3 regions of the Nocardioides eburneiflavus genome follow, and region 1 is predicted to be linked to each of the others. Evidence: predicted binding sites of a transcription regulator. Region 1 holds the regulator's gene; each other region holds the start of a gene.
The links. Region 1 encodes LexA, which represses DNA repair genes until DNA is damaged. Its sites were predicted from a motif close to TCGAACANNTGTTCGA; they were not measured.
Positions count from the first base shown of each region.

Region 2: ruvC (crossover junction endodeoxyribonuclease RuvC) is a predicted target of LexA. The motif match lies at 3,515-3,530, and genes of this name have one in related genera.
Region 3: EXE59_RS11160 (HNH endonuclease signature motif containing protein) is a predicted target of LexA. The motif match lies at 1,998-2,013, and genes of this name have one in related genera.

Region 1 is NZ_SRRO01000001.1:1,652,316-1,658,757, forward strand. Features, by position in the region: gene EXE59_RS07765 (alkaline phosphatase D family protein) at 1-622, opposite strand, end outside; gene EXE59_RS07770 (NAD(P)/FAD-dependent oxidoreductase) at 1,174-2,406, opposite strand; gene lexA (transcriptional repressor LexA) at 2,465-3,187, opposite strand; gene EXE59_RS07780 (SDR family NAD(P)-dependent oxidoreductase) at 3,324-4,115, shown strand; gene EXE59_RS07785 (NAD(P)/FAD-dependent oxidoreductase) at 4,230-5,438, opposite strand; gene EXE59_RS07790 (LysM peptidoglycan-binding domain-containing protein) at 5,711-6,064, shown strand; gene EXE59_RS07795 (hypothetical protein) at 6,359-6,442, shown strand, end outside.
Region 2 is NZ_SRRO01000001.1:4,314,518-4,320,959, forward strand. Features, by position in the region: gene EXE59_RS20245 (RelA/SpoT family protein) at 1-238, opposite strand, end outside; gene EXE59_RS20250 (adenine phosphoribosyltransferase) at 307-855, opposite strand; gene yajC (preprotein translocase subunit YajC) at 848-1,153, opposite strand; gene ruvB (Holliday junction branch migration DNA helicase RuvB) at 1,222-2,322, opposite strand; gene ruvA (Holliday junction branch migration protein RuvA) at 2,336-2,935, opposite strand; gene ruvC (crossover junction endodeoxyribonuclease RuvC) at 2,932-3,477, opposite strand; gene EXE59_RS20275 (YebC/PmpR family DNA-binding transcriptional regulator) at 3,604-4,389, opposite strand; gene pdxT (pyridoxal 5'-phosphate synthase glutaminase subunit PdxT) at 4,437-5,036, opposite strand; gene EXE59_RS20285 (serine hydrolase domain-containing protein) at 5,082-6,224, shown strand; gene pdxS (pyridoxal 5'-phosphate synthase lyase subunit PdxS) at 6,242-6,442, opposite strand, start outside.
Region 3 is NZ_SRRO01000001.1:2,378,571-2,385,012, forward strand. Features, by position in the region: gene EXE59_RS11160 (HNH endonuclease signature motif containing protein) at 476-1,798, opposite strand; gene EXE59_RS24830 (FAD-dependent oxidoreductase) at 2,069-2,554, shown strand; gene EXE59_RS11170 (NAD(P)/FAD-dependent oxidoreductase) at 2,551-3,498, shown strand; gene EXE59_RS11175 (hypothetical protein) at 3,470-3,673, opposite strand; gene EXE59_RS11180 (GlxA family transcriptional regulator) at 3,746-4,699, shown strand; gene EXE59_RS11185 (DinB family protein) at 4,725-5,522, opposite strand; gene EXE59_RS11190 (acyl-CoA dehydrogenase family protein) at 5,595-6,442, opposite strand, start outside.

The sequences.
Region 1 (6,442 bases):
GCGCCGGCGCGTGCGGCCTGATGTCGGTGTTGGCGCGGCCGTAGCCGTACTCGCCGGGCGCGTACTCGTAGAGGTAGTCGCCGAGGTGGATCACCGCGTGGAGGTCGTCGCGCCGGGCGAGGTGGCGGTAGGCGGAGAACCAGCCGGCCTGGAGGTTGGCGCACGACACCACGCCGAACCGCAGGCCCGCGGGCGTGGCGTTGCGGGCCGGGGCGGTGCGCGTACGCCCCACCGGGCTCGTCTCACCGCGGCAGGTGAAGCGGTAGAAGTACGCCGCGTCGGGGCGCAGCCGGGTCGCGTCGACCTTCACGGTGTGGTCGCGGGCGGGCCCGGTGCGGACCGACCCCCGGCGTACGACGTCGCGGAACCCGCGGTCGGTAGCGACCTCCCACGTGACCCGTACGCGGGGGCCGGCGCCCGAGCCCGGGTCGGCGGCCGCGGTCGGGGTGACGCGAGTCCAGAGGACGACCGCGCGCGGGAGCGGGTCGCCGGAGGCGACGCCGTGCTGGAAGGTCTCGTGCCGGGGTCGTGCTCCGACGGCCTGGGTGCCGCCGGCGACCGCGGCCGCCCCGGCGCCGCCGGCGATAACGGCCCGTCGGGAGAGGTGGGGTGAGGGGGTCACGGGTGGTTCAACGACGCACCCGCGCCGGGATTACGCCCCGCTTGGCCGCTGGTTGAGCAGGGCGCCCAGCGCCCGTGTCGAAACCCCCGCTTGGCCGCTGGTTGAGCAGGGCGCGCAGCGCCCGTGTCGAAACCCCCGCTTGGCCGCTGGTTGAGCAGGGCGCCCAGCGCCCGTGTCGAAACCGAGGCGAGTCGAGGCCTTGGTTCCGACACGCTCGTTCCTCGCTGCTCAACCAGCGGGACGTTCGGTCGTCCGGCGGCTTTGGCCGCTGGTTGAGCAGGGCGCGCAGCGCCCGTGTCGAAACCGAGGCGAGTCGAGGCCTTGGTTCCGACACGCTCGTTCCTCGCTGCTCAACCAGCGGGACGTTCGGTCGTCCGGCGGCTTTGGCCGCTGGTTGAGCAGGGCGCGCAGCGCCCGTGTCGAAACCGAGCGAGTCGAGGCCTTGGTTTCGACACGCTCGTTCCTCGCTGCTCAACCAACGGGACGTTCGTTCCTCGCTGCTCAACCAGCGGGACGTTCGTGCCTCGCTGCTCGACCAGCGGCACGCGCGCTCAGCCGAACGGGATGCGCCCCCGCAGCGACTCCGGGTCGTTGACCGGCTGCTCGCCGGTCTCCTTGATGACCTCGCGCGCCTTGTCGACGCTGTCCCAGACGTTCCAGAGGACGACGCCGCGGACCTGGCCGGACTTCAGGTAGTAGACGACGCCCGTGCCGATCTCGCCGTCCTTCCAGTCCTCGACCAGGTCGAGGCGGCTGCTGGTCTCGCCGACGGCCTCGTAGCCCTCGTCGAGGATGTCGGACCAGAAGAACGGCGTGTAGTCGTACGCCGCATCGGCGCCGGCCATCACCCTGCCGGCGTGCTCGCCGGACTTCTCGGCGTGGTCGACGTGCTCGACCCGGCGGCGGCCGAGGAGGGCGTCGGGGTAGGACGCGACGTCGCCCGCGGCGTACACGTCGGGGTCGCTGGTGCGCAGGTGGTCGTCGACCACGACGCCGTTGTCGACCTCGAGGCCGGCGGCCTCGGCGAGCCCGGTGCGCGGCAGGACGCCGACGCCGATCACGGCGGCGTCGGCGACGATGTGGGAGTCGTCGTCGAGGCGGATCCGTACGCCGCCGTCGTCCTCCTCGCCACCCGAGACCGAGCCGTGCACGATGGTCACGCCGCGGTCGGCGAGCTCCTTGGTGAGGTGGGCGGCCAGGGCGCGCGGGAACATCTGCTCCTGCACGTCCTCGAGGTCGAGGACGAGGGTGACGTCGATGCCGTTCTGGATCAGCGCCGAGGTGATCTCGGAGCCGATGTAGCCGCCGCCGACGACCGCGACGTGGCTGCCCTTCGCGGCGACCGCGCGCAGCCGCTCGTAGTCGGCGGCGGTGCGGTAGTAGAGGACGCGCGGGCCGGGGTCGACGCCGAGCACGCGCGGCTCTGCGCCGGTCGCGAGCAGGAGCTTGCCGTAGCCGACGCTGCTGCCGTCGGCGAGACGTACGACGTGGGCCTCGCGGTCGATCGCGGTGACGGTGGTGTCGGTGAGGAGGTCGACGGCGTCGTCGTCGTCGAGGTCGCCGGCCAGCGAGCTGCCCTCGAGGGTCGCGTCGTCCTTGAGCCAGAGGTCCTTGGTGAGCACGGGCCGGTAGACCGGCTTGGCGGGCTCGGAGCCGAGCACGCCGATCGTGCCGCTGGCGTCCTCGGCGCGGATGCCCTTCACGGCGCTCGCCGCGGCGACCCCCGCTCCGACGATGACGTAGTCGTAGGTCTTCTCGGCGTCAGTGTTTCGGGCGTCGCTCATGCTGCCATCGTGGCCCGCGGGTGGTGGGCTTTCAACGCCCGTCCCACCCCTACGGCTCTCAGAGGCTGCGGAGCACCGCCGTCACCACGCCGAGGATCGTGGCGTCGTCGCCCGGGATCGGGTCGTAGGCGTCGTTGTGCGGCAGCAGCCAGACGTGGCCGTCCTTGCGCTGGAACGTCTTGACCGTGGCCTCGCCCTCGATCAGCGCGGCGACGATCTGGCCGTTGGTGGCGGTCTGCTCCTGGCGGATCACGACGTAGTCGCCGTTGCAGATGGCCGCGTCGACCATCGAGTCGCCGGAGACCTCGAGCAGGAAGAGCGTGCCGTCGCCGACGAGCTGCTTGGGCAGCGGGAACACGTCGGTGACCTGCTCCTCGGCGAGGATCGGGCCACCGGCGGCGATGCGGCCGACGACCGGGATGTTGACCGCGGTCGGGGCGATGTCGCCGATGCCGGTCTCGTCGACGCTCGACTCCTCGCCGTGGGACAGGGAGCGGCGCGCCGCCATCACCTCGGGGAGGAACACCTCCAGGGCGCGGGGACGGTTGGGGTCGCGCTTGAGGAAGCCCTTGCCCTCGAGCACGCGCAGCTGGTGGGCCACGCTGGACGACGACGTGAGGCCGACGGCCTGGCCGATCTCGCGCATCGACGGCGGGTAGCCCTTGGACTCGATCGAGTCCTTGATCGTGGCGAGCACGCGCTGCTGGCGCGGCGTCAGCCCGGTGGCGTCCGGGGGGCCGTCGGGCATCTCGATGACGTTCTTGTCGTCCTGCTTGGCCATGGCGTCCTCCACTGCGTGGTGCCCCCACCGTCCGCGCCGGGCGGGAGCTGTGCGCTCACCGTAGCCCTCGGTGGGCCCGAGGATCAAACACCTGTTCGAAGTCGCGTGTCGCTGGGATGGCGCTAGTGTCGGTGCGATGCAGACCTCGTGCGTCGTCACCGGTGGAGCGCGCGGGATCGGGCGCGGCATCGCGGAGCTGATGGTCGCGCGCGGCCACGCCGTCGTCATCGGCGACCTCGACGGGTGGGCGGCCGCTGCGACGGCGGCGGAGATCGGCGCGGTCGCGGGCCTCGGTCAGGACGTACGCGATCCCGCCTCCCACGTCCTCGTCGCGGAGGAGGCGGCCCGTCACGGGGCGCTGACGTCGTGGTTCAACAACGCCGGCGTCGGTGACGACGGCGCCCTGGCCGCGCTGACGGACGAGCAGGTGCGCCGCCTGGTGGAGGTCAACCTGCTCGGTACGACGTGGGGCACCCGAGCCGCGCTGGCGGCGTTCGGGCCGGCCGGGGGAGACGTCGTCAACGTCGCCTCGCTGTCGGGCCTCGGGCCGGTGCCGGGCTACAGCATGTACGCCGCGACGAAGGCCGCGGTCGTCTCGCTGTCGGCGTCGGTCAACGCCGAGGCCCCCCGCGGGGTGCGGGTCCACGCGCTGTGCCCCGACGGGGTGGACACCGCGATGCTGGCCGCGCAGGACCCCGACGGCCTCGGCTCGCAGCTGACCCACTCCGGCGGCCCGATCCTCGGCGTGGCCGAGGTCGCCGAGGCGGCCGTCGCCCTCGTGGGCTCGCGCCGCGTGGTGCGGACCGTGCCGGGCTGGCGCGGCGGGGTGGTCCGCGGCGCCGCGCTCGCCCCGGGCGTCACGCAGCACGCCGCGTCGCTGTTCGCGGCGCAGGGGCGCCGCGCGATGCGGCGCCGCGCCGCCGGCTGAGCGCGGGCGCCCGCCCGACCACTTGCCCACTCGAGCGGGCATATGTCCGCTCGAGCAGGGGCATGCTGTGCGACCGGCGACTACTCGGGTCACCAAGTGGACCGCAGGGCGCGATCAGGGCAGGCGTACCTGGCCGTGCTTCATCTTCCAGAGGAAGTACTTCTCGAAGCCGAGCTTCATCGCGTGGGCCTGCGGGCCGGGGATCAGCACGCCGTGCTTGCGCGGCGGCAGCATCTTGTCGGCGAGGATGATGACGCCGTTGTTGCCGGCGTCCATCACGCAGACCGCCGGGATGTCGCCGAACGCCTTGTGCGCGTCGGGTGCCTCGCCCCTGATCTGGGCGGCGATGTTGGTCGCCGCGACGTGGGCCTGCTGCTCGGTGGGGAAGCCGGTCTTGGGGATGCCGACCGGCGTGGGGGTCTGCCACGGGACGTCGACCGCGGCGGCGACGCCCACGGCGTACACGTCGTCGTAGGCCTCGCTCTGGTAGGTGTCGCGCACCTTCACGAACCCGTTGTCGTCGGCGAGCTTGGGCGTGTTGCGGACGACCTCCTGGCCGGAGAACGGCGGGATGATCATCGCGTAGCCGAAGTCGAGCGCGCTCCCGTCGGCGAGCACCAGCCGGCCCTCGTCGACGTGGTCCATCGCGGTGTCGAGGACGGCGTCGATCTTCTCCTTCTTGAGGAACATCCCGAGCAGGCTCTCGCCGTGGGGGAGGCCGCCGATGCCGAAGTGGCCGAGGAACGGCTCGGCGCTGACGTAGGTGAGCTTCACGCGGTCCTTGAGGCCGGCCTTCTTCAGCTGGTAGCTGGTGTTGAAGAGGAACTCGTACGCCGCGCCGAAGCAGCCGGCGCCCTGGGTCGCGCCGATGACGACGTCGCCCGGCTTCTCGCGGAACTGCCGCCAGCCCTCACCGGCGTGGATCGCGTCGTCCATCGTCGTGATGGTGTGCGCGTTGCCGCCCTCGCCGAGGCCGGGGATGACCTCGAAGCGGTTGCGGTAGCCGGTGGCGATGACGAGGTAGTCGTAGTCCTGCGGGCCGGCGGTGGTCTCGACGCGCCGGGCCTCGGGGTCGATCGCGGTGGCCTCGGCGTGGACGAACTCGACGTCGTGCTCCTCGAACGTCGGGCCGACCTTGAAGGTGATGTCGGCGCGGGTGCGCTTGCCGAACGGCACCCAGATCAGCGACGGGGTGAAGAGGAACTCGTCGGAGGAGGACACCACCGTCACGTCGACGTCCCCGTGCAGCTCGTGCTTGACCGTGATGGCGGCGGTGAGACCGCCGAAGTTGCCCCCGAGGACCAGGACCTTCTTGCGCGACATGGCTCGCTCTCCTTGTGTCGTGTGGCTGTGCCTCCACGCTCGTCGCTCCGGGGTGGTGCGGGTAGGTCCGTTGGTCCTCTCCGTGGGGGCCGTCCGGACGTCGAACAATTGTTCGCCCTGATGCTTGCGTTGTTCGAACAGGTGCTCTACCGTCGTACACATGTTCGATCGAACGCCTGATCGACACCCGGTGGCCCAGGCCACTGTCGGTGGGTCCGACTAGACATTCGCTCGACAGAGACATCCGGCTGAATCTTCCCCAGGAGGCCACCATGAGCACCCTCAGCCTTGCCCCCGCCTTTGCCCCCGTTCCCGTCCGCCGCGGCTCGACCGTACGGCTGACCCGGCGCGGGCGCCTCGTGGTCTTCGTGACCTCGCTGTTCCTCGTGCTCAGCGTGGCCTTCATGCTCGCCGGCGGCGCCGTCGGCACGGGCTCGTCCGGTGAGCCGGCGCCCACCGAGATCGTCCAGGTCGCTCCCGGCGACACCCTCTGGGGGATCGCCAGCGAGATCGCGGCCGACGGCGACGTCCGCTCGATGATGAACGAGATCGAGCGCCTCAACGCCCTCGAGTCCACCGGCCTCAGCGCCGGCCAGAAGCTCCGCGTCCCTGTCGTCTCCGACTGACGCGCGAGGCCTCCATCAGCCGCTTCGACCCCGGCTGGTGGAACCAAGGGGAAGACCGAGGGGCGGGCCTGGTGGCCCGCCCCTCGGCGCATGTGTTCTCGGTGGTCGAGCAGCGACCGTCCTTCCCGCATCGGGAATCACCGGTTGCCCGGTGGTTCCCGACAGCAATGTGGAGTCCGTGAGCCGGATAGCGGGTCGCGGACTCCACAATCTCCGCCACCGCAGGGGGACTCGGGTTATCCACAGATCCTCGTCGGGGGTGGTTCGACCCACGCCCGAATGGGTAGTTTCCCGGTGCTGACGTTGTTCTCGGGAAGGCACTTCATGTACGTACGCCGCGCACTCGCGCTCACCATCGCGGTCCCCGTCCTGCTGGCG
Region 2 (6,442 bases), 2.7 Mb from region 1:
AGGGGTCGCCGCTCTTGCGCATCTGACCCGTGTGCCACTTGTCGGCCACGGCGTACGCCCGCTCGAGCAGCGCCAGGTCGGCCTTCGGGTGGTTGGCGCGGACCGCGCGGAACAGCGGCTCCAGCACCGGGTTGGACGACGGGGGGCGCGTACCGACGCGGGCGAGGCGCGCACGCATGCCGCGCGCGGTCAGGGGCGCCACCTTGGGCTCCTGCGCGGGCACCGTGTCCTCTGCCATGGGAGCAGTCTAGTGACGGCCCGGGCGCTGCCGGACGTCGCCGCCGAACGGGATCTCGTCGGGCCGGCTCAGATCGTGAGCAGTGTCGCGACCGGGAGGTCGCGGGTGACGGTGCGCGGCTCGAGGAACGACAGCTCCATCAGCACCGAGGCGCCGGTGGCGACGCCGCCGCAGGCCTCGATGAGACGCCGGGTCGCGTCCACGGTGCCGCCGGTGGCGAGCACGTCGTCGACCATCAGCACGCGCTCGCCCGGGGCGATCCCGTCGCGGTGCACCTCGAGCGTGGCCTCGCCGTACTCCAGGGAGTAGGACACCGCGTGGGACTCCCGCGGGAGCTTGCCGGCCTTGCGGACGGGGACGAACCCGATGCCGAGCGCGAGGGCCACGGGCGCGGCCAGGATGAAGCCGCGGGCCTCCATGCCGACGACCTTGTCGACCACGACGTTGCCGTGGTCGTCACGCCCGGCCGCCGCCAGCGCCGTGATGATCGCGGAGAACGCGTGGTGGTCGGCGAGGACGGGCGTGATGTCCTTGAAGGTCACGCCCTTCTCGGGCCAGTCCGGGACGTCGACGGTGAGGCGCGTCAACGCCTCCTGGGCCGTGCGCCGGTCAGGCATCGCCGCGCTCGTCGCGCTCGTCCACCCCGGCCTGGTCGACCGGCTCGTCGACCTTCGCGATCGCGGCGCGCGCGATCTCGATCTGGGTGCCCGGGGCGATCTCGAGGCGGGCGCGGTCCTCGGTGAGCGATACGACGGTGCCGAAGACGCCGGACGACATCATCACGCGCTGGCCGACCTGGATGCTGTTCTGGAGGGCGACGACCTCCTTCTGCCGGCGCTGCTGGGGCCGGATCACCATGAACCAGAAGAGGGCCAGGATGGCCACCAGGGGCAGAAGCGCGGCAAGGTCGTTCACGGTCGTACGTCTCCTCAGGAGGTGGGGTGCGTGAGCGCGTGGAGTCTACGCGGCCCCGCAGGCCCGCCTCACAGGTCGTCGAAGAGGGTGGAGTCGACGGTCGGCACCGGGGGCGGGGTGAGGCCGAGGTGGTGCCACGCGGCCGGCGTCGCGACCCGACCCCGCGGGGTGCGGGCGAGCATGCCCATCCGGACGAGGAAGGGCTCGGCGACCTCCTCGACCGTCTCGCGCTCCTCGCCGACGGCCACGGCCAGGGTCGACACACCGACCGGCCCTCCGCCGAAGCGGCGGCAGAGCACGTCGAGCACCGCCCGGTCGAGCCGGTCGAGGCCGGACTCGTCGACCTCGAACAGGTCGAGGGCGGCCTGCGCGACCGGCAGGCTCAGCACCCCGTCGGCGCGGACCTGGGCGTAGTCGCGGACCCGGCGCAGCAGCCGGTTGGCGATGCGGGGCGTGCCGCGGGAACGCGACGCGATCTCGCCGGAGCCCTCCGCGGTCAGGTGCACCCCGAGCAGCCCAGCGGAGCGGTGCACGATCTGGTCGAGCTCGTGGGGCTCGTAGAACTCGAGGTGGGCGGTGAACCCGAACCGGTCGCGCAGCGGGCCCGGCAGCAGGCCGGCCCGGGTCGTGGCGCCGACGAGCGTGAAGGGTGGGATCTCGAGCGGGATCGCCGTGGCGCCCGGCCCCTTGCCGATGACCACGTCGACCCGGAAGTCCTCCATGGCCATGTAGAGCATCTCCTCGGCCGGACGAGACATCCGGTGGATCTCGTCGACGAAGAGCACGTCGCCCTCGTTGAGGCCGGAGAGGATGGCGGCGAGGTCGCCGGCGTGGGTGATCGCGGGGCCGCTCGTGAGCCGCAGCGGGGTGCTCATCTCGGCGGCGATGATCATCGCGAGCGTGGTCTTGCCGAGGCCGGGCGGACCGGACAGCAGCACGTGGTCGGGGGCGCGGCCCCGGCGGCGGGCGGCCTCGAGGACCAGCCCGAGCTGGTCGCGTACGCGTGCCTGTCCGACGACCTCGTCGAGGGTCTTGGGGCGCAGGGCCGCCTCGACCGCGCGCTCGTCGCCGTCGGCCTCGGCGTCGGTGAGTCGCTGGAGGTGGCTGAGCTCCGCCCCGGAGAGCTCCGTCTCGTCGTAGGTGTCCTCGTCGGTGTCGTCCCAGTTCATCGTCGGCCCCGCCTCAGGCCTTGCTCAGCGTCCGGAGGGCCGCGCGCAGCAGCGCGCCGACGTCGGGCGTGTCGCCCGCCTCGGGCGCGACGGCGTCGACGGCCTTCTCCGACTCCTTGGCCGACCAGCCGAGACCGATCAGGCCCTGCTGGACCTGGTCGCGCCACGGCGCCGCCGGGGTCGCGGCAGCGGCCGGGTGGTGGACGCCGACCGGCGGGCCGACCCGGTCCTTGAGCTCGAGGATGATCCGCTGGGCGCCCTTCTGGCCGATGCCGGGGACGCGGGTGAGCGCCTTGACGTCCTCGGTGGTGATGGCGCGACGCACGTCGTCGGGGCTCATCACCGCGACGATCGCCTGGGCGACCTTGGGACCGACGCCGGAGGCGGTCTGGGCGATCTCGAAGATCTGCTTCTCGTCGTCGTCGACGAAGCCGAAGATCGTCAGGCTGTCCTCGCGCACGACCATGCTCGTCGGCAGCGTGGCCGTCCTGCCGACGCGCAGGGTGGCGAGGGTGCCGGGGGTGCACATGAGCTCGAGGCCGACACCTCCGACCTCGAGGACGGCGCTGTTGAGGGTGACGGCGGCGACCTCGCCGCGGACGAACGCGATCATCGGGTCCTCACTGGATAGCTGGTGCGGCGGGGGCCGGCCTGGGCGGCGGCCGCGTCGATGCGGGCCTGGGCTCCCCCGCGCCAGACGTGGGTGATGGCGAGGGCGAGCGCGTCGGCGGCGTCCGCGGGCCTGGGCAGCTCGGTCAGGCGGAGGATGCGGACGACCATGGCACCGACCTGCGCCTTGTCGGCCCGGCCGTTGCCGGAGACGGCAGCCTTGACCTCGCTGGGCGTGTGCATCGCGATCGGCAGGCCGCGGCGCGCGGCGACGACGAGCGCGATGCCGCTGGCCTGCGCCGTGCCCATGATGGTGCTGGAGTCGGAGCGCGCGAAGACCCGCTCGACCGCGACCGCGTCGGGGCGGTGCTCCTCGATCCAGGCGTCGAGGCCCTTCTCGATGGTGACCAGTCGCTCGGCGATCGGCAGGCCGGCGCTGGTGCGGACGACGCCGACGTCGACCATCGTCAGCGGCCGGCCGACGGTGCCGTCGACGACGCCGACCCCGCAACGGGTCAGTCCGGGATCGATGCCGAGCACCCGCACGCCACTCCCCTTCCGTCGACCCGCCAGCCCTGCCCGTCCGAACATGTGTTCGTGCGCCACGCTAACCCGCCGCGGGGGCGGGAGGGCGTACGACACGCGGTGCACGCTGTGACGAGGGGCCCCGCCTCAGGCGTCGGCGGACTCGAGCTCGGCCATCACGTCGGCCGGGATGTCGACGTTGGTGAAGACGTCCTGCACGTCGTCGAGGTCCTCGAGGGCGTCGACGAGGCGCATGACCTTGCCGGCGCCGTCGGCGTCGACCGGGATCTCGAGGCTGGCGACCCACTCCACGTCGGCGGAGTCGTAGTCGATGCCGGCGCCCTGGAGGGCCGTACGGACGGCGACCACGTCGGTGGCCTCGCTCTGCACCTCGAAGGCCTCGTCGAGGTCACTGACCTCCTCGGCGCCGGCGTCGAGGGTCGCCTCGAGGACGTCGTCCTCGGTGACGTCACGCACCGTGCCGTCGTGGTCCTGCGACTTCGGGACCATGATGACGCCCTTGCGGGTGAACAGGCGCGAGACCGAGCCGGGGTCGGCCATGGTGCCGCCGTTGCGGGTGACGGCGGTGCGGACCTCCATCGCGGCACGGTTCTTGTTGTCGGTGAGGCACTCGACGAGGAAGGCGACGCCCTGCGGGCCGTAGACCTCGTAGGAGATGCCCTGGTAGTCGACGCCGCCGGACTCGGCACCGGAGCCACGCTTGACCGCCGAGTCGATGTTCTTGTTGGGGACCGAGCTCTTCTTGGCCTTCTGGATGGCGTCGTAGAGGGTCGGGTTGCCGGCGGGGTCGCCGCCGCCCTGCTTCGCCGCGACCTCGATGTTCTTGATGAGCTTGGCGAAGAGCTTGCCGCGCTTGGCATCGATCGCGGCCTTCTTGTGCTTGGTCGTTGCCCACTTGGAGTGGCCTGACATGAGTCCCTCTATCTGTCGCAGATCTGGTGCAGTTTCGCGGCCGTACGTCAGATGGCCGAGCGCACCAGGTCCACGAACATGCCGTGGATCCGGTGGTCGCTGCCGACCTCAGGGTGGAACGAGGTCGCCATCAGGGGGCCTTGACGGACCGCGACGATCCTACCCGCGGCCGGTCCGTCCTCGACCCGAGCCAGCACCTCCACGTCGCCCTCGACCGACTCGACCCACGGCGCACGGATGAACACCGCGCGCACCGGCTCGGCCAGGCCCTCGACGTGGAGGTCCTCCTCGAAGGAGTCGACCTGGCGGCCGAACGCGTTGCGCCGCACCGTGATGTGCAGCCCGCCGATCGACTCCTGCCCGGCTGCGCCGTCCTCGATCCGGTCGGCCAGCATGATCATGCCCGCGCAGGTGCCGAAGGCCGGCAGGCCGTCCCGGACGGCCTCGCGCAGCGGCTCGAGGAGGTCGAAGATCCGGGCGAGCTTGACCATGGTGGTCGACTCGCCGCCGGGGATGACGAGGCCGTCGCACGCGGCGAGCTCGGCGGGACGGCGTACGGACACGGGGTCGGCGCCCAGGTCGCGGAGGGCGGCGAGGTGCTCGCGCACGTCGCCCTGCAGGGCGAGGACGCCGATGACGGGGTTCACGAACGCCGATCCTAGGACCGGGCACCGACCGTAGGCTCAGTGCCCATGAGGTCCTTCCGACCGGCCGCCCTCCTCCGACCGGCCACGATGGGCGCCGCCGCCCTCGCCCTGGCGCTCGTGGCCGCGAGCACGCCCCCGGCCGGCGCCGCCCCGGCGACCGACAGGGCCGGGACCGTGGACGGGTGGACCGTGCGTACGCCGTCCGCGCTGGGCTTGCGCGGCGCGCCGATCCGCCGGGGAGCGGCGCAGGCGGCACGCCTGGACTCGACCTGCTTCGCCGTGCTCCGCCACGGCAGGCTCGCCCGCGACTGGAACTGGCGCCTGGCGCGCGACGAGCCCCGCGAGGTCTTCTCGATCACCAAGTCGGTGACCGCCACCCTGGTCGGCATCGCGGTGCGCGACGGCGACCTGCGCCTCGACGACCGCGTCTCGCGCTGGGTCCCGCAGTGGCGCGGCACGGCGTCGGAGGCGGTGACGGTGCGCCACCTGCTGTCCAACGACAGCGGCCGGTTCTGGTCGTTCGAGTCGGACTACACCGGGCTGCTGTCGGCCAGGAGCCGCACGAGGTACGCCGTCTCGCTGCCCCAGCAGTACCCGCCCGGCAGCGCGTGGGCGTACAACAACGCGGCGATCCAGGTGCTCGAGGCCGTGCTCGAGCGGGCGACCGGGAGGCCGGTCGCGGCGTTCGCGCGGGACCGCCTCTTCGAGCCGCTCGGCATGACCCACTCGGAGCTCGTCACCGACCGCGCCGACGACGCAGCGGTCTTCTACGGCATGCGGACCACCTGCCTCGACCTGGCCCGCCTCGGCCGCCTCTACCTCGGCGAAGGCGCGGTCGACGGCCGCCGGCTGCTCGGCAGGTCCTACGTACGCGGCGCCGTGGGGCGCTCGTCGACGGAGCACAACGCCGCCTACGGCCACCTGTGGTGGTTGAACCGCCCGGGCGCGCTGCGTGGCGCCACCGACCCGGTGGACGCCCAGGGGCAACCGTTGCGTCCGGTCACCGGCCAGCTCGCTCCGGATGCGCCGGAGGAGCTGTACGCCGCGCTGGGCTTCGGCGGCCAGGTGCTGCTGGTCGACCCGACGACCCGGACGATGGTGGTCCGCCTCGGCCTCCCCGCCCAGCCGGGCGAGGAGGCGTACGGATTCACGGACGCAGCGCGGGTGCTGACCCGGGCCCTGCGTTGACCGCTAGCGTCTGATGGCTACCAGCCGCGCTCGGCCAGGCGGTGGGGCTGCGGGATCTCGTCGACGTTGATGCCCACCATGGCCTCGCCGAGCCCACGCGAGACCTTCGCGACCACGTCGGGGTCGTCGAAGAACGTGGTCGCCTTGACGATCGCCTCGGCGCGCTCGGCCGGGTTGCCCGACTTGAAGATGCCGGAGCCGACGAAGACGCCCTCGGC
Region 3 (6,442 bases), 730 kb from region 1:
TCAATCGCGTCGGCCCCTCGATCATCTCCGACACGAGCGCGAGGCACGACTGTTGTCGACAAGGCATCGCCTCGAGGACGAGCTGTCGGAGTTGGGAGAGGAGCATGCGCTGCCGACGACTGCCGAGTGGGCAGCGTGGGTCGAGGCGCTGGTACCTCACGACCGCGCCCTCACGCCGGCGTTGACCGCTGACCCTCTAGCTCCACACAAGGCTTTCCGACTCTCTGCGGCCGGCACGCTGAAAGCGTTCCAAGCCACAGTGGCCAGGAAGGCGGAGGGGATCGGCACGCCCGTGCTGATCACGTACCGTGAGCAGAAAGCGGGGCTCTCCCAAGAGTTGCGGGTCCTCGATCGAGACCCGTCCGAGACGCGGTGCGCCCTGCCCATGCAATCTGGGCGCATCGCGGCGCATCCGGCCCACGCCAGATGAGCACACCAGGCCTCGACCCGTAGTGACCTAGGGGCCTCGTCCGCGCTACCTGCGTCGGTGGAACCGGAAGTCGCCGTTGGCGAGCCGGTCGGTGCGGAAGGCGTGGTCGTGGATGCGGTGGTGGTGGTGGCTGCACAGCAGTGCCCCGTCGGTGATGTCGGTACGCCCGCCGGTGTGCCAGGGGTCGAGGTGGTGGGCCTCGCACCAGGTGCCGGGGACGTCGCAGCCCTCGGCGCGGCAGGTGCGGTCGCGGACCAGCATCGCCTTGCGCTGCGCGGGGCTGAAGAGTCGCCGTGTCCGGCCGAGGTCGAGCGGGAGGCTGTCGCCGCCGAGGACGACGGGCAGGATCTTGGCGGTGCAGGCGAGCCGGCGTGCCTGGGCGGCGCTGAGGCGGTCGCCGGTGAGGTCGTCGCCGGGGACGAGTCCGGCGCCGATGAGGTCGGCGGCGGCGAGGTCGGTCTTGAGGGTTTCGAAGTCGATGGTGACGACCACGGTCGTGGCGTCGCCGCCGTGGAGCGGCAGGCGCGTGGGATCGAGGGTCTCGAGGAGCTGGATGAGCGCCTGGCCCATTCGCTTCGGGTACGCGAGACGCGCCACCGGGTCGTGGGCCGTCGCCAGCGGGCCAGGCGCCACCTGCGGTGCGCCCGGCGCGTCCCGGTCGTCCTGGGGCCGGTCGACCCGGGGACTGGTGAAGGCCTCGAGGTAGGTCGCGAGCCGTGTCGCGCTGGCGTCGGGGACGCGGGATGAGATGCGCGTGGTGCCGTCGCCGAGGCGGCGCATGGTGAGGCGGGTCTGGTCGGCAGCGTGGGCTTCGAGATCGGCCAGCCTGGCAGCTTCGGCGGCCTCGGCGATGTCCGGGGCGACGACGTCGAGGATCCGGCGCCCGATCCGGCCCAGCTCCTTGGGACCGAACTCCGCGGCCTGGGCCACCAGGTGCACCTCGGCGCGGGCGACCGTGTCGGCGTCGACCACCTCCGGCAGCGCGCCGAGCACGCGGTGGATGACATGAGCCTGCGCGAGCGTCACGGCGCCCTCGCGCATCGCCGCGGCGAGCCTCGGGCGCTCGCGGTCCAGCGCATGGGCCAGGTGAAGGTCGGCACGGGCGTCGGCGAACCGGGTGCGCGTGTGGTGCGCCAACCAACCCGCGGCGTCCTTGGCGGCCGCCTGCTCGGCGAGGTCGCCGGCGTCGCCCAGGACCCGCAGCCGCAGCTCGGCAAGCTGCGACTCGGCGGCCACGAGCTCGCGCAGCGCGACGGCCTTGTCGTCGACGCTCATGAACGTCGGGTTGGCGTCGGCGACGGCCTTGAGCGACGCGCGTACGTCGGTGGCGGCAGCGACGATGGGGTGGGTCACGCTGGGCTGGATCACCACCAGGCCTCCTCTCGACGACGGGTCCCATGCCGCGCACACGCGCGGCTGGTCAACGGTCGTCGCTCCTGGAGGCCCCCCGGGGGGCTATTACTCACCCTCGCAACTCGCTGCGTCCAGCCAGAGCCCGGGTTGGACGATCACCCTAGGGCCCTGGACCTCTTCAGCGTGGGTCCATTCTAAACGCGTCGGACAGTATTCGCAACCGTGTTCGACGAACGAGTGCGAGCTCTCGTCGGTCTGTGTGACGGCCTCGCCTAGATTCACCGCATGAGAGCCGAGGTGGTGGTCGTGGGTGCCGGCCTGGCCGGGTTGCGGTGCGCCCACGCGCTGACGGACGCGGGTCGCGACGTGGTGGTCCTCGAGGCCTCCGACCGCGTCGGCGGCCGCATCCGGACCGGCCGCATCCGCACCGGCCGCATCCGCACCGGCCGCGTCGACGGCTTCCTCGTCGACCATGGGCGGCACCTCGTCCAGGGCTCCGCCCTCCTCGGCCCCGGCCGCGACACCGACGAGGCGTCGATGCGGCGCGATGCCGGCGAGCTGCTCGGGACCACCACCTCCGGGTGGGAGGTCGTCGCGCGCCACGACGTCCCGCACGCCCTCCCGGCGCAGCCGGTGCCCGACACCGCCGCCCGTCCGGTGCGGCACGGCGACGTGCTCGTGTGCGGCGACCACCGCGACACCTGGTCGAACCAGGGCGCGCTGGTCAGCGGGCAGCGCGCCGCCGCCGCCGTGCTGGAGTCCCGGTCGTGAGCGACCGGGGCGACGTGGTCGTCGTCGGCGCCGGGCTGTCCGGCGTCGCCTGCGCCCGCGAGCTGAAGGCCGCAGGCATCGGCGTACGCCTCGTCGACCGCGGCCACGTGCCCGGCGGGAGGATGGCGTCGCGGACCCTGTGGGAGCGCCGCGTCGACCTGGGCGCCTCCTACTTCACCGTGTCGGACGCCGGGTTCGGCGCCGTCGTCGACGACTGGGCCGGCCGTGGGCTGGCCCGCGAGTGGACCGACACGTTCACCGTCCTCGGCGACGGGGCGCGCGACTCGACGCGCGGGCCGATGCGGTGGGGTGCGACGCGCGGGCTGCGGTCACTGGTCGAGGACCTCGCCTCGGGCCTGGCGGCCGAGCGGCGAGAGGTCGAGTCGCTGGAGGAGATCGACGCGGACGTCGTCGTGCTGGCCATGCCGGACCCGCAGGCCCGGCGCCTCGTGGGTGGGCACCCGGTCGCGCAGTCGCTCGACCGAGAGTGGGAGCCGGTGATCGCCGTGGCCGCCCGCTGGGCCGACCGCAGTTGGGACCTGGACGGGGTCTTCGTCAACGGAGACCCCGACCTCGGCTGGATCGCCGACGACGGTCGTCGCCGCGGTGACGGCGCACCCGTGCTGGTCGCCCACACGACTCCCGCGCTCGCGGCGCGCCACCTCGAGGACCCGGCCGGCGCCGCTCCGGACGTGCTGCGGGCGTTGAGGCGGATCCTCGACCTCGGCGAGCCCGAGGACGTCCACCTCCACCGCTGGACGTACGCCCGCCCCGTCGGCGAGCGCAGGGACCCCTTCGCGCTCGTCGACGGCGACCGGCTGGTCGGTGTCTGCGGCGACGGCTGGGGCGTGACGCCCAAGGTCGAGACCGCGTGGCTCTCCGGCACCCGGCTCGGGCGGGCGCTGGCCGAGCGGCTCAGCGCGGCCGGTGCGCCGAGCACGTGACGGACGGTTCGCGACGCGCGCCGTGGTCGGCCGGTACGTCCATGCCGTGACGCAGCCTCGACGCTGCGTCGATGCCCCAGAACATCTGCCGGGCGGCGCGCCAGGCGGAGCGGAGGAAGAGGCGTGCGAGCTGGCGGTCGGAGCCGGTGACGGTGGTGTCCGGTGCGAGGTGCATGACTCCAGACTGCTCGTCCGTCGGCTCGAGAAGCAGTGGCAAGATCGACACATACTGATAGATTCTTGCCACATGGCACGTCCCACCGTCGCGATCCCGCTGCTCGACGGCATGACCCTCTTCGAGATCGGCATGCCGCTCGAGGCCTTGGGCTACGACTGGGATCCCGGCCGCGGCCCGCTATACGACGTGACGACGTGTGGCGACCAGCGGGGTGTCCGGACCCACACCGGCGCCCGGCTCACGCCGGACCGTCCGCTGTCGGCGCTGGCCGACGGCGACACGGTCCTGGTGCCGGCCGTGCCACCCGGGCGACCTGTCGGACGTCGGGCAGTCGCCGAGCTCCGCCGTGCGGCCGCGCGTGGGGCACGCATGGTGTCGCTGTGCACGGGCACGTTCGCCCTCGCCGAGGCCGGGCTGCTCGACGGTCGTCGTGCTACGACGCACTGGCGTCACGCGGCGCTGCTGCAGCGGACGTACCCCGACGTCGACGTCGACGCCCGCGCGCTGTACGTCGAGGACGACGGCGTCTTCACCAGCGCGGGCTCGGCCGCGGGGCTCGACCTCTGCCTGCACCTCATCCGGCTCGACCACGGCGAGCGCGCCGCCAACGCCCGGGCCCGGTCGCTCGTCATCGCCTCGCACCGCGACGGCGACCAGGCGCAGTACGTCCGTGCGGAACCACTCGAGGACGACGCGGCCTGGCTGGACGACCTGCGCGCCTGGCTGCGCGAGGACCTCCGCCGACCGGTCACCCTGGCGGAGCTCGCGGGTGTGCAGGGTCTCTCGCCCCGCACCCTCGCCCGTCGCTTCGACCGCGACGTCGGAACGACCCCCATGCGCTGGGTCGGGTCGGAACGGATCGCCGCCGCGAAGGAGCTGCTCGAGGCCACGGAGCTGACGGTCGACCACATCGCCTTCGACGTGGGCTACGGCTCGCCGGTGACCTTCCGTGCGGCCTTCACGCAGGAGGTCGGGATCTCGCCGGGCCGCTACCGGTCCAGGTTCGCCGCCGCACGGCAGTGATGCCCGAACCCGCCGGCGGCCCGCATCAGCGCGTCGCCAGCACCGCGAGGTCACGCTCGGCGTAGAGCCGGTGCTGCCACTCCTCGTTGAGCACCACGCGCAGGCAGTGGCCGACGGTCAGGTCCTCGGCGTCGCGGAGGAAGGGCGTCGCCGAGGTGACCTGCCGGGCGAGGCCGGCGTCGTCCATGCGCTCGAGCAGCTCCGCCACCGTCGCCCGCCGCTGGCGACGAAGCGCGAGCACCTCGTGCAGCTCCGGGCGCGCACGCCGCTCCCACGGGACGCCCTCGTGGACCGGCGCCTCGTCCCAGGGCAGGTCGAGGGGGTGCCACGGCGAGGGGAAGCCGTAGACGACGCCGCTGATCCAGCAGGCGTGGGCGAACCCGAGGTGGCGCAGCGTCTGGGTGAAGGACCACTCGCCGTCGACCTGCTCGTGCAACATCTCCGGTGGCAGCACCCGGGCCTTGTCGAGCGTCTCGCCCCAGAGCCGGTCGAGGATCGCAAAGGCCTCCCGGAAGCCGTCGGCCGTCGTCGGCCGCATCGCCGCCCGCTCGGGGTGGCGCCGGTCGAGCTCGGCCTCGACGAGGGGGGCGACGTCGACGCCGTTGACGACCAGCCGGCCCACCTCGCCGCCGATCTCGAGGTCAGGGACCTCGACGCCGGACATCCGCACCTTGTCGAGCTGGGCGGCACTGATGCGTACGCCGCTGAGGTCGACGTCGGTGAAGGACGACCCTGCCAGGGACACGTCGTGGAAGGTCGCCCGCCGCAGGAGCACCTTCTCGAAGCGGGAGTCCGAGAGATCCTGCTCGGTGAAGTCGGTCATGGCCGACAGGGTAGGGCCGGATGCGGACGTTCAGGGCCCGGATCGCCTCACCCGGTCGACGAGGGCGCGCGGCTACAGCCCCAGCATCCGCCCGATGATCTCCTTCTGGATCTCGGTCGTCCCGCCGTAGATCGTCTGGATCCGCGAGTCGGTGTAGGCCTTGGAGATCGGGTACTCGTCCATGTAGCCGTACCCCCCGTGCAGCTGCACGCCGGCGTCGACCACGCGCTTCTGCAGCTCGGTGGTCCACCACTTCGCCATCGACGCGAGCGCCGTGTCGACCGAGCCCTCGTTGAGCCTGAGCACGCAGTCGTTGATGAAGACCCGCGCGATGTGGGCCTCGGTCGCCATCTCGGCCAGCACGAAGCGGTTGTGCTGGAACTTCCCGATCGGACGACCGAAGGCCTCGCGCTCCTTGGCGTACGCCAGGCACAGGTCGAGGACGTGCTCGACCGCCGCGACCGCGATGCAGCCGATCGAGATGCGCTCCTGGGGCAGGTTCTCCATCAGCGAGACGAAGCCGGATCCTTCGGCGCCGAGCAAATTCTCCTTGGGCACGCGCACGTCGGTGAACGACAGCTCGGCGGTGTCCTGGGCGTGCAGGCCCATCTTGGCGAGGTTGCGGCCGCGCTCGAAGCCCTCCATCCCGCGCTCGACGACGAGCAGGGAGATGCCCTGGTGCCCGGCGTCTGGGTTCGTCCGGCAGACCACGACGACGAGGTCGGACAGGATGCCGTTGGAGATGAAGGTCTTGGACCCGTTGAGGACGTAGTGGTCGCCCGCGTCGACCGCCGTCGTACGGATGCCCTGGAGGTCCGAGCCCGCACCCGGCTCGGTCATCGCGATCGCCGTGACCAGGTCGCCCGACACGCAGCCGGGCAGCCAGCGCTGCTTCTGCTCCTCGGTGCCGAGGGAGGAGA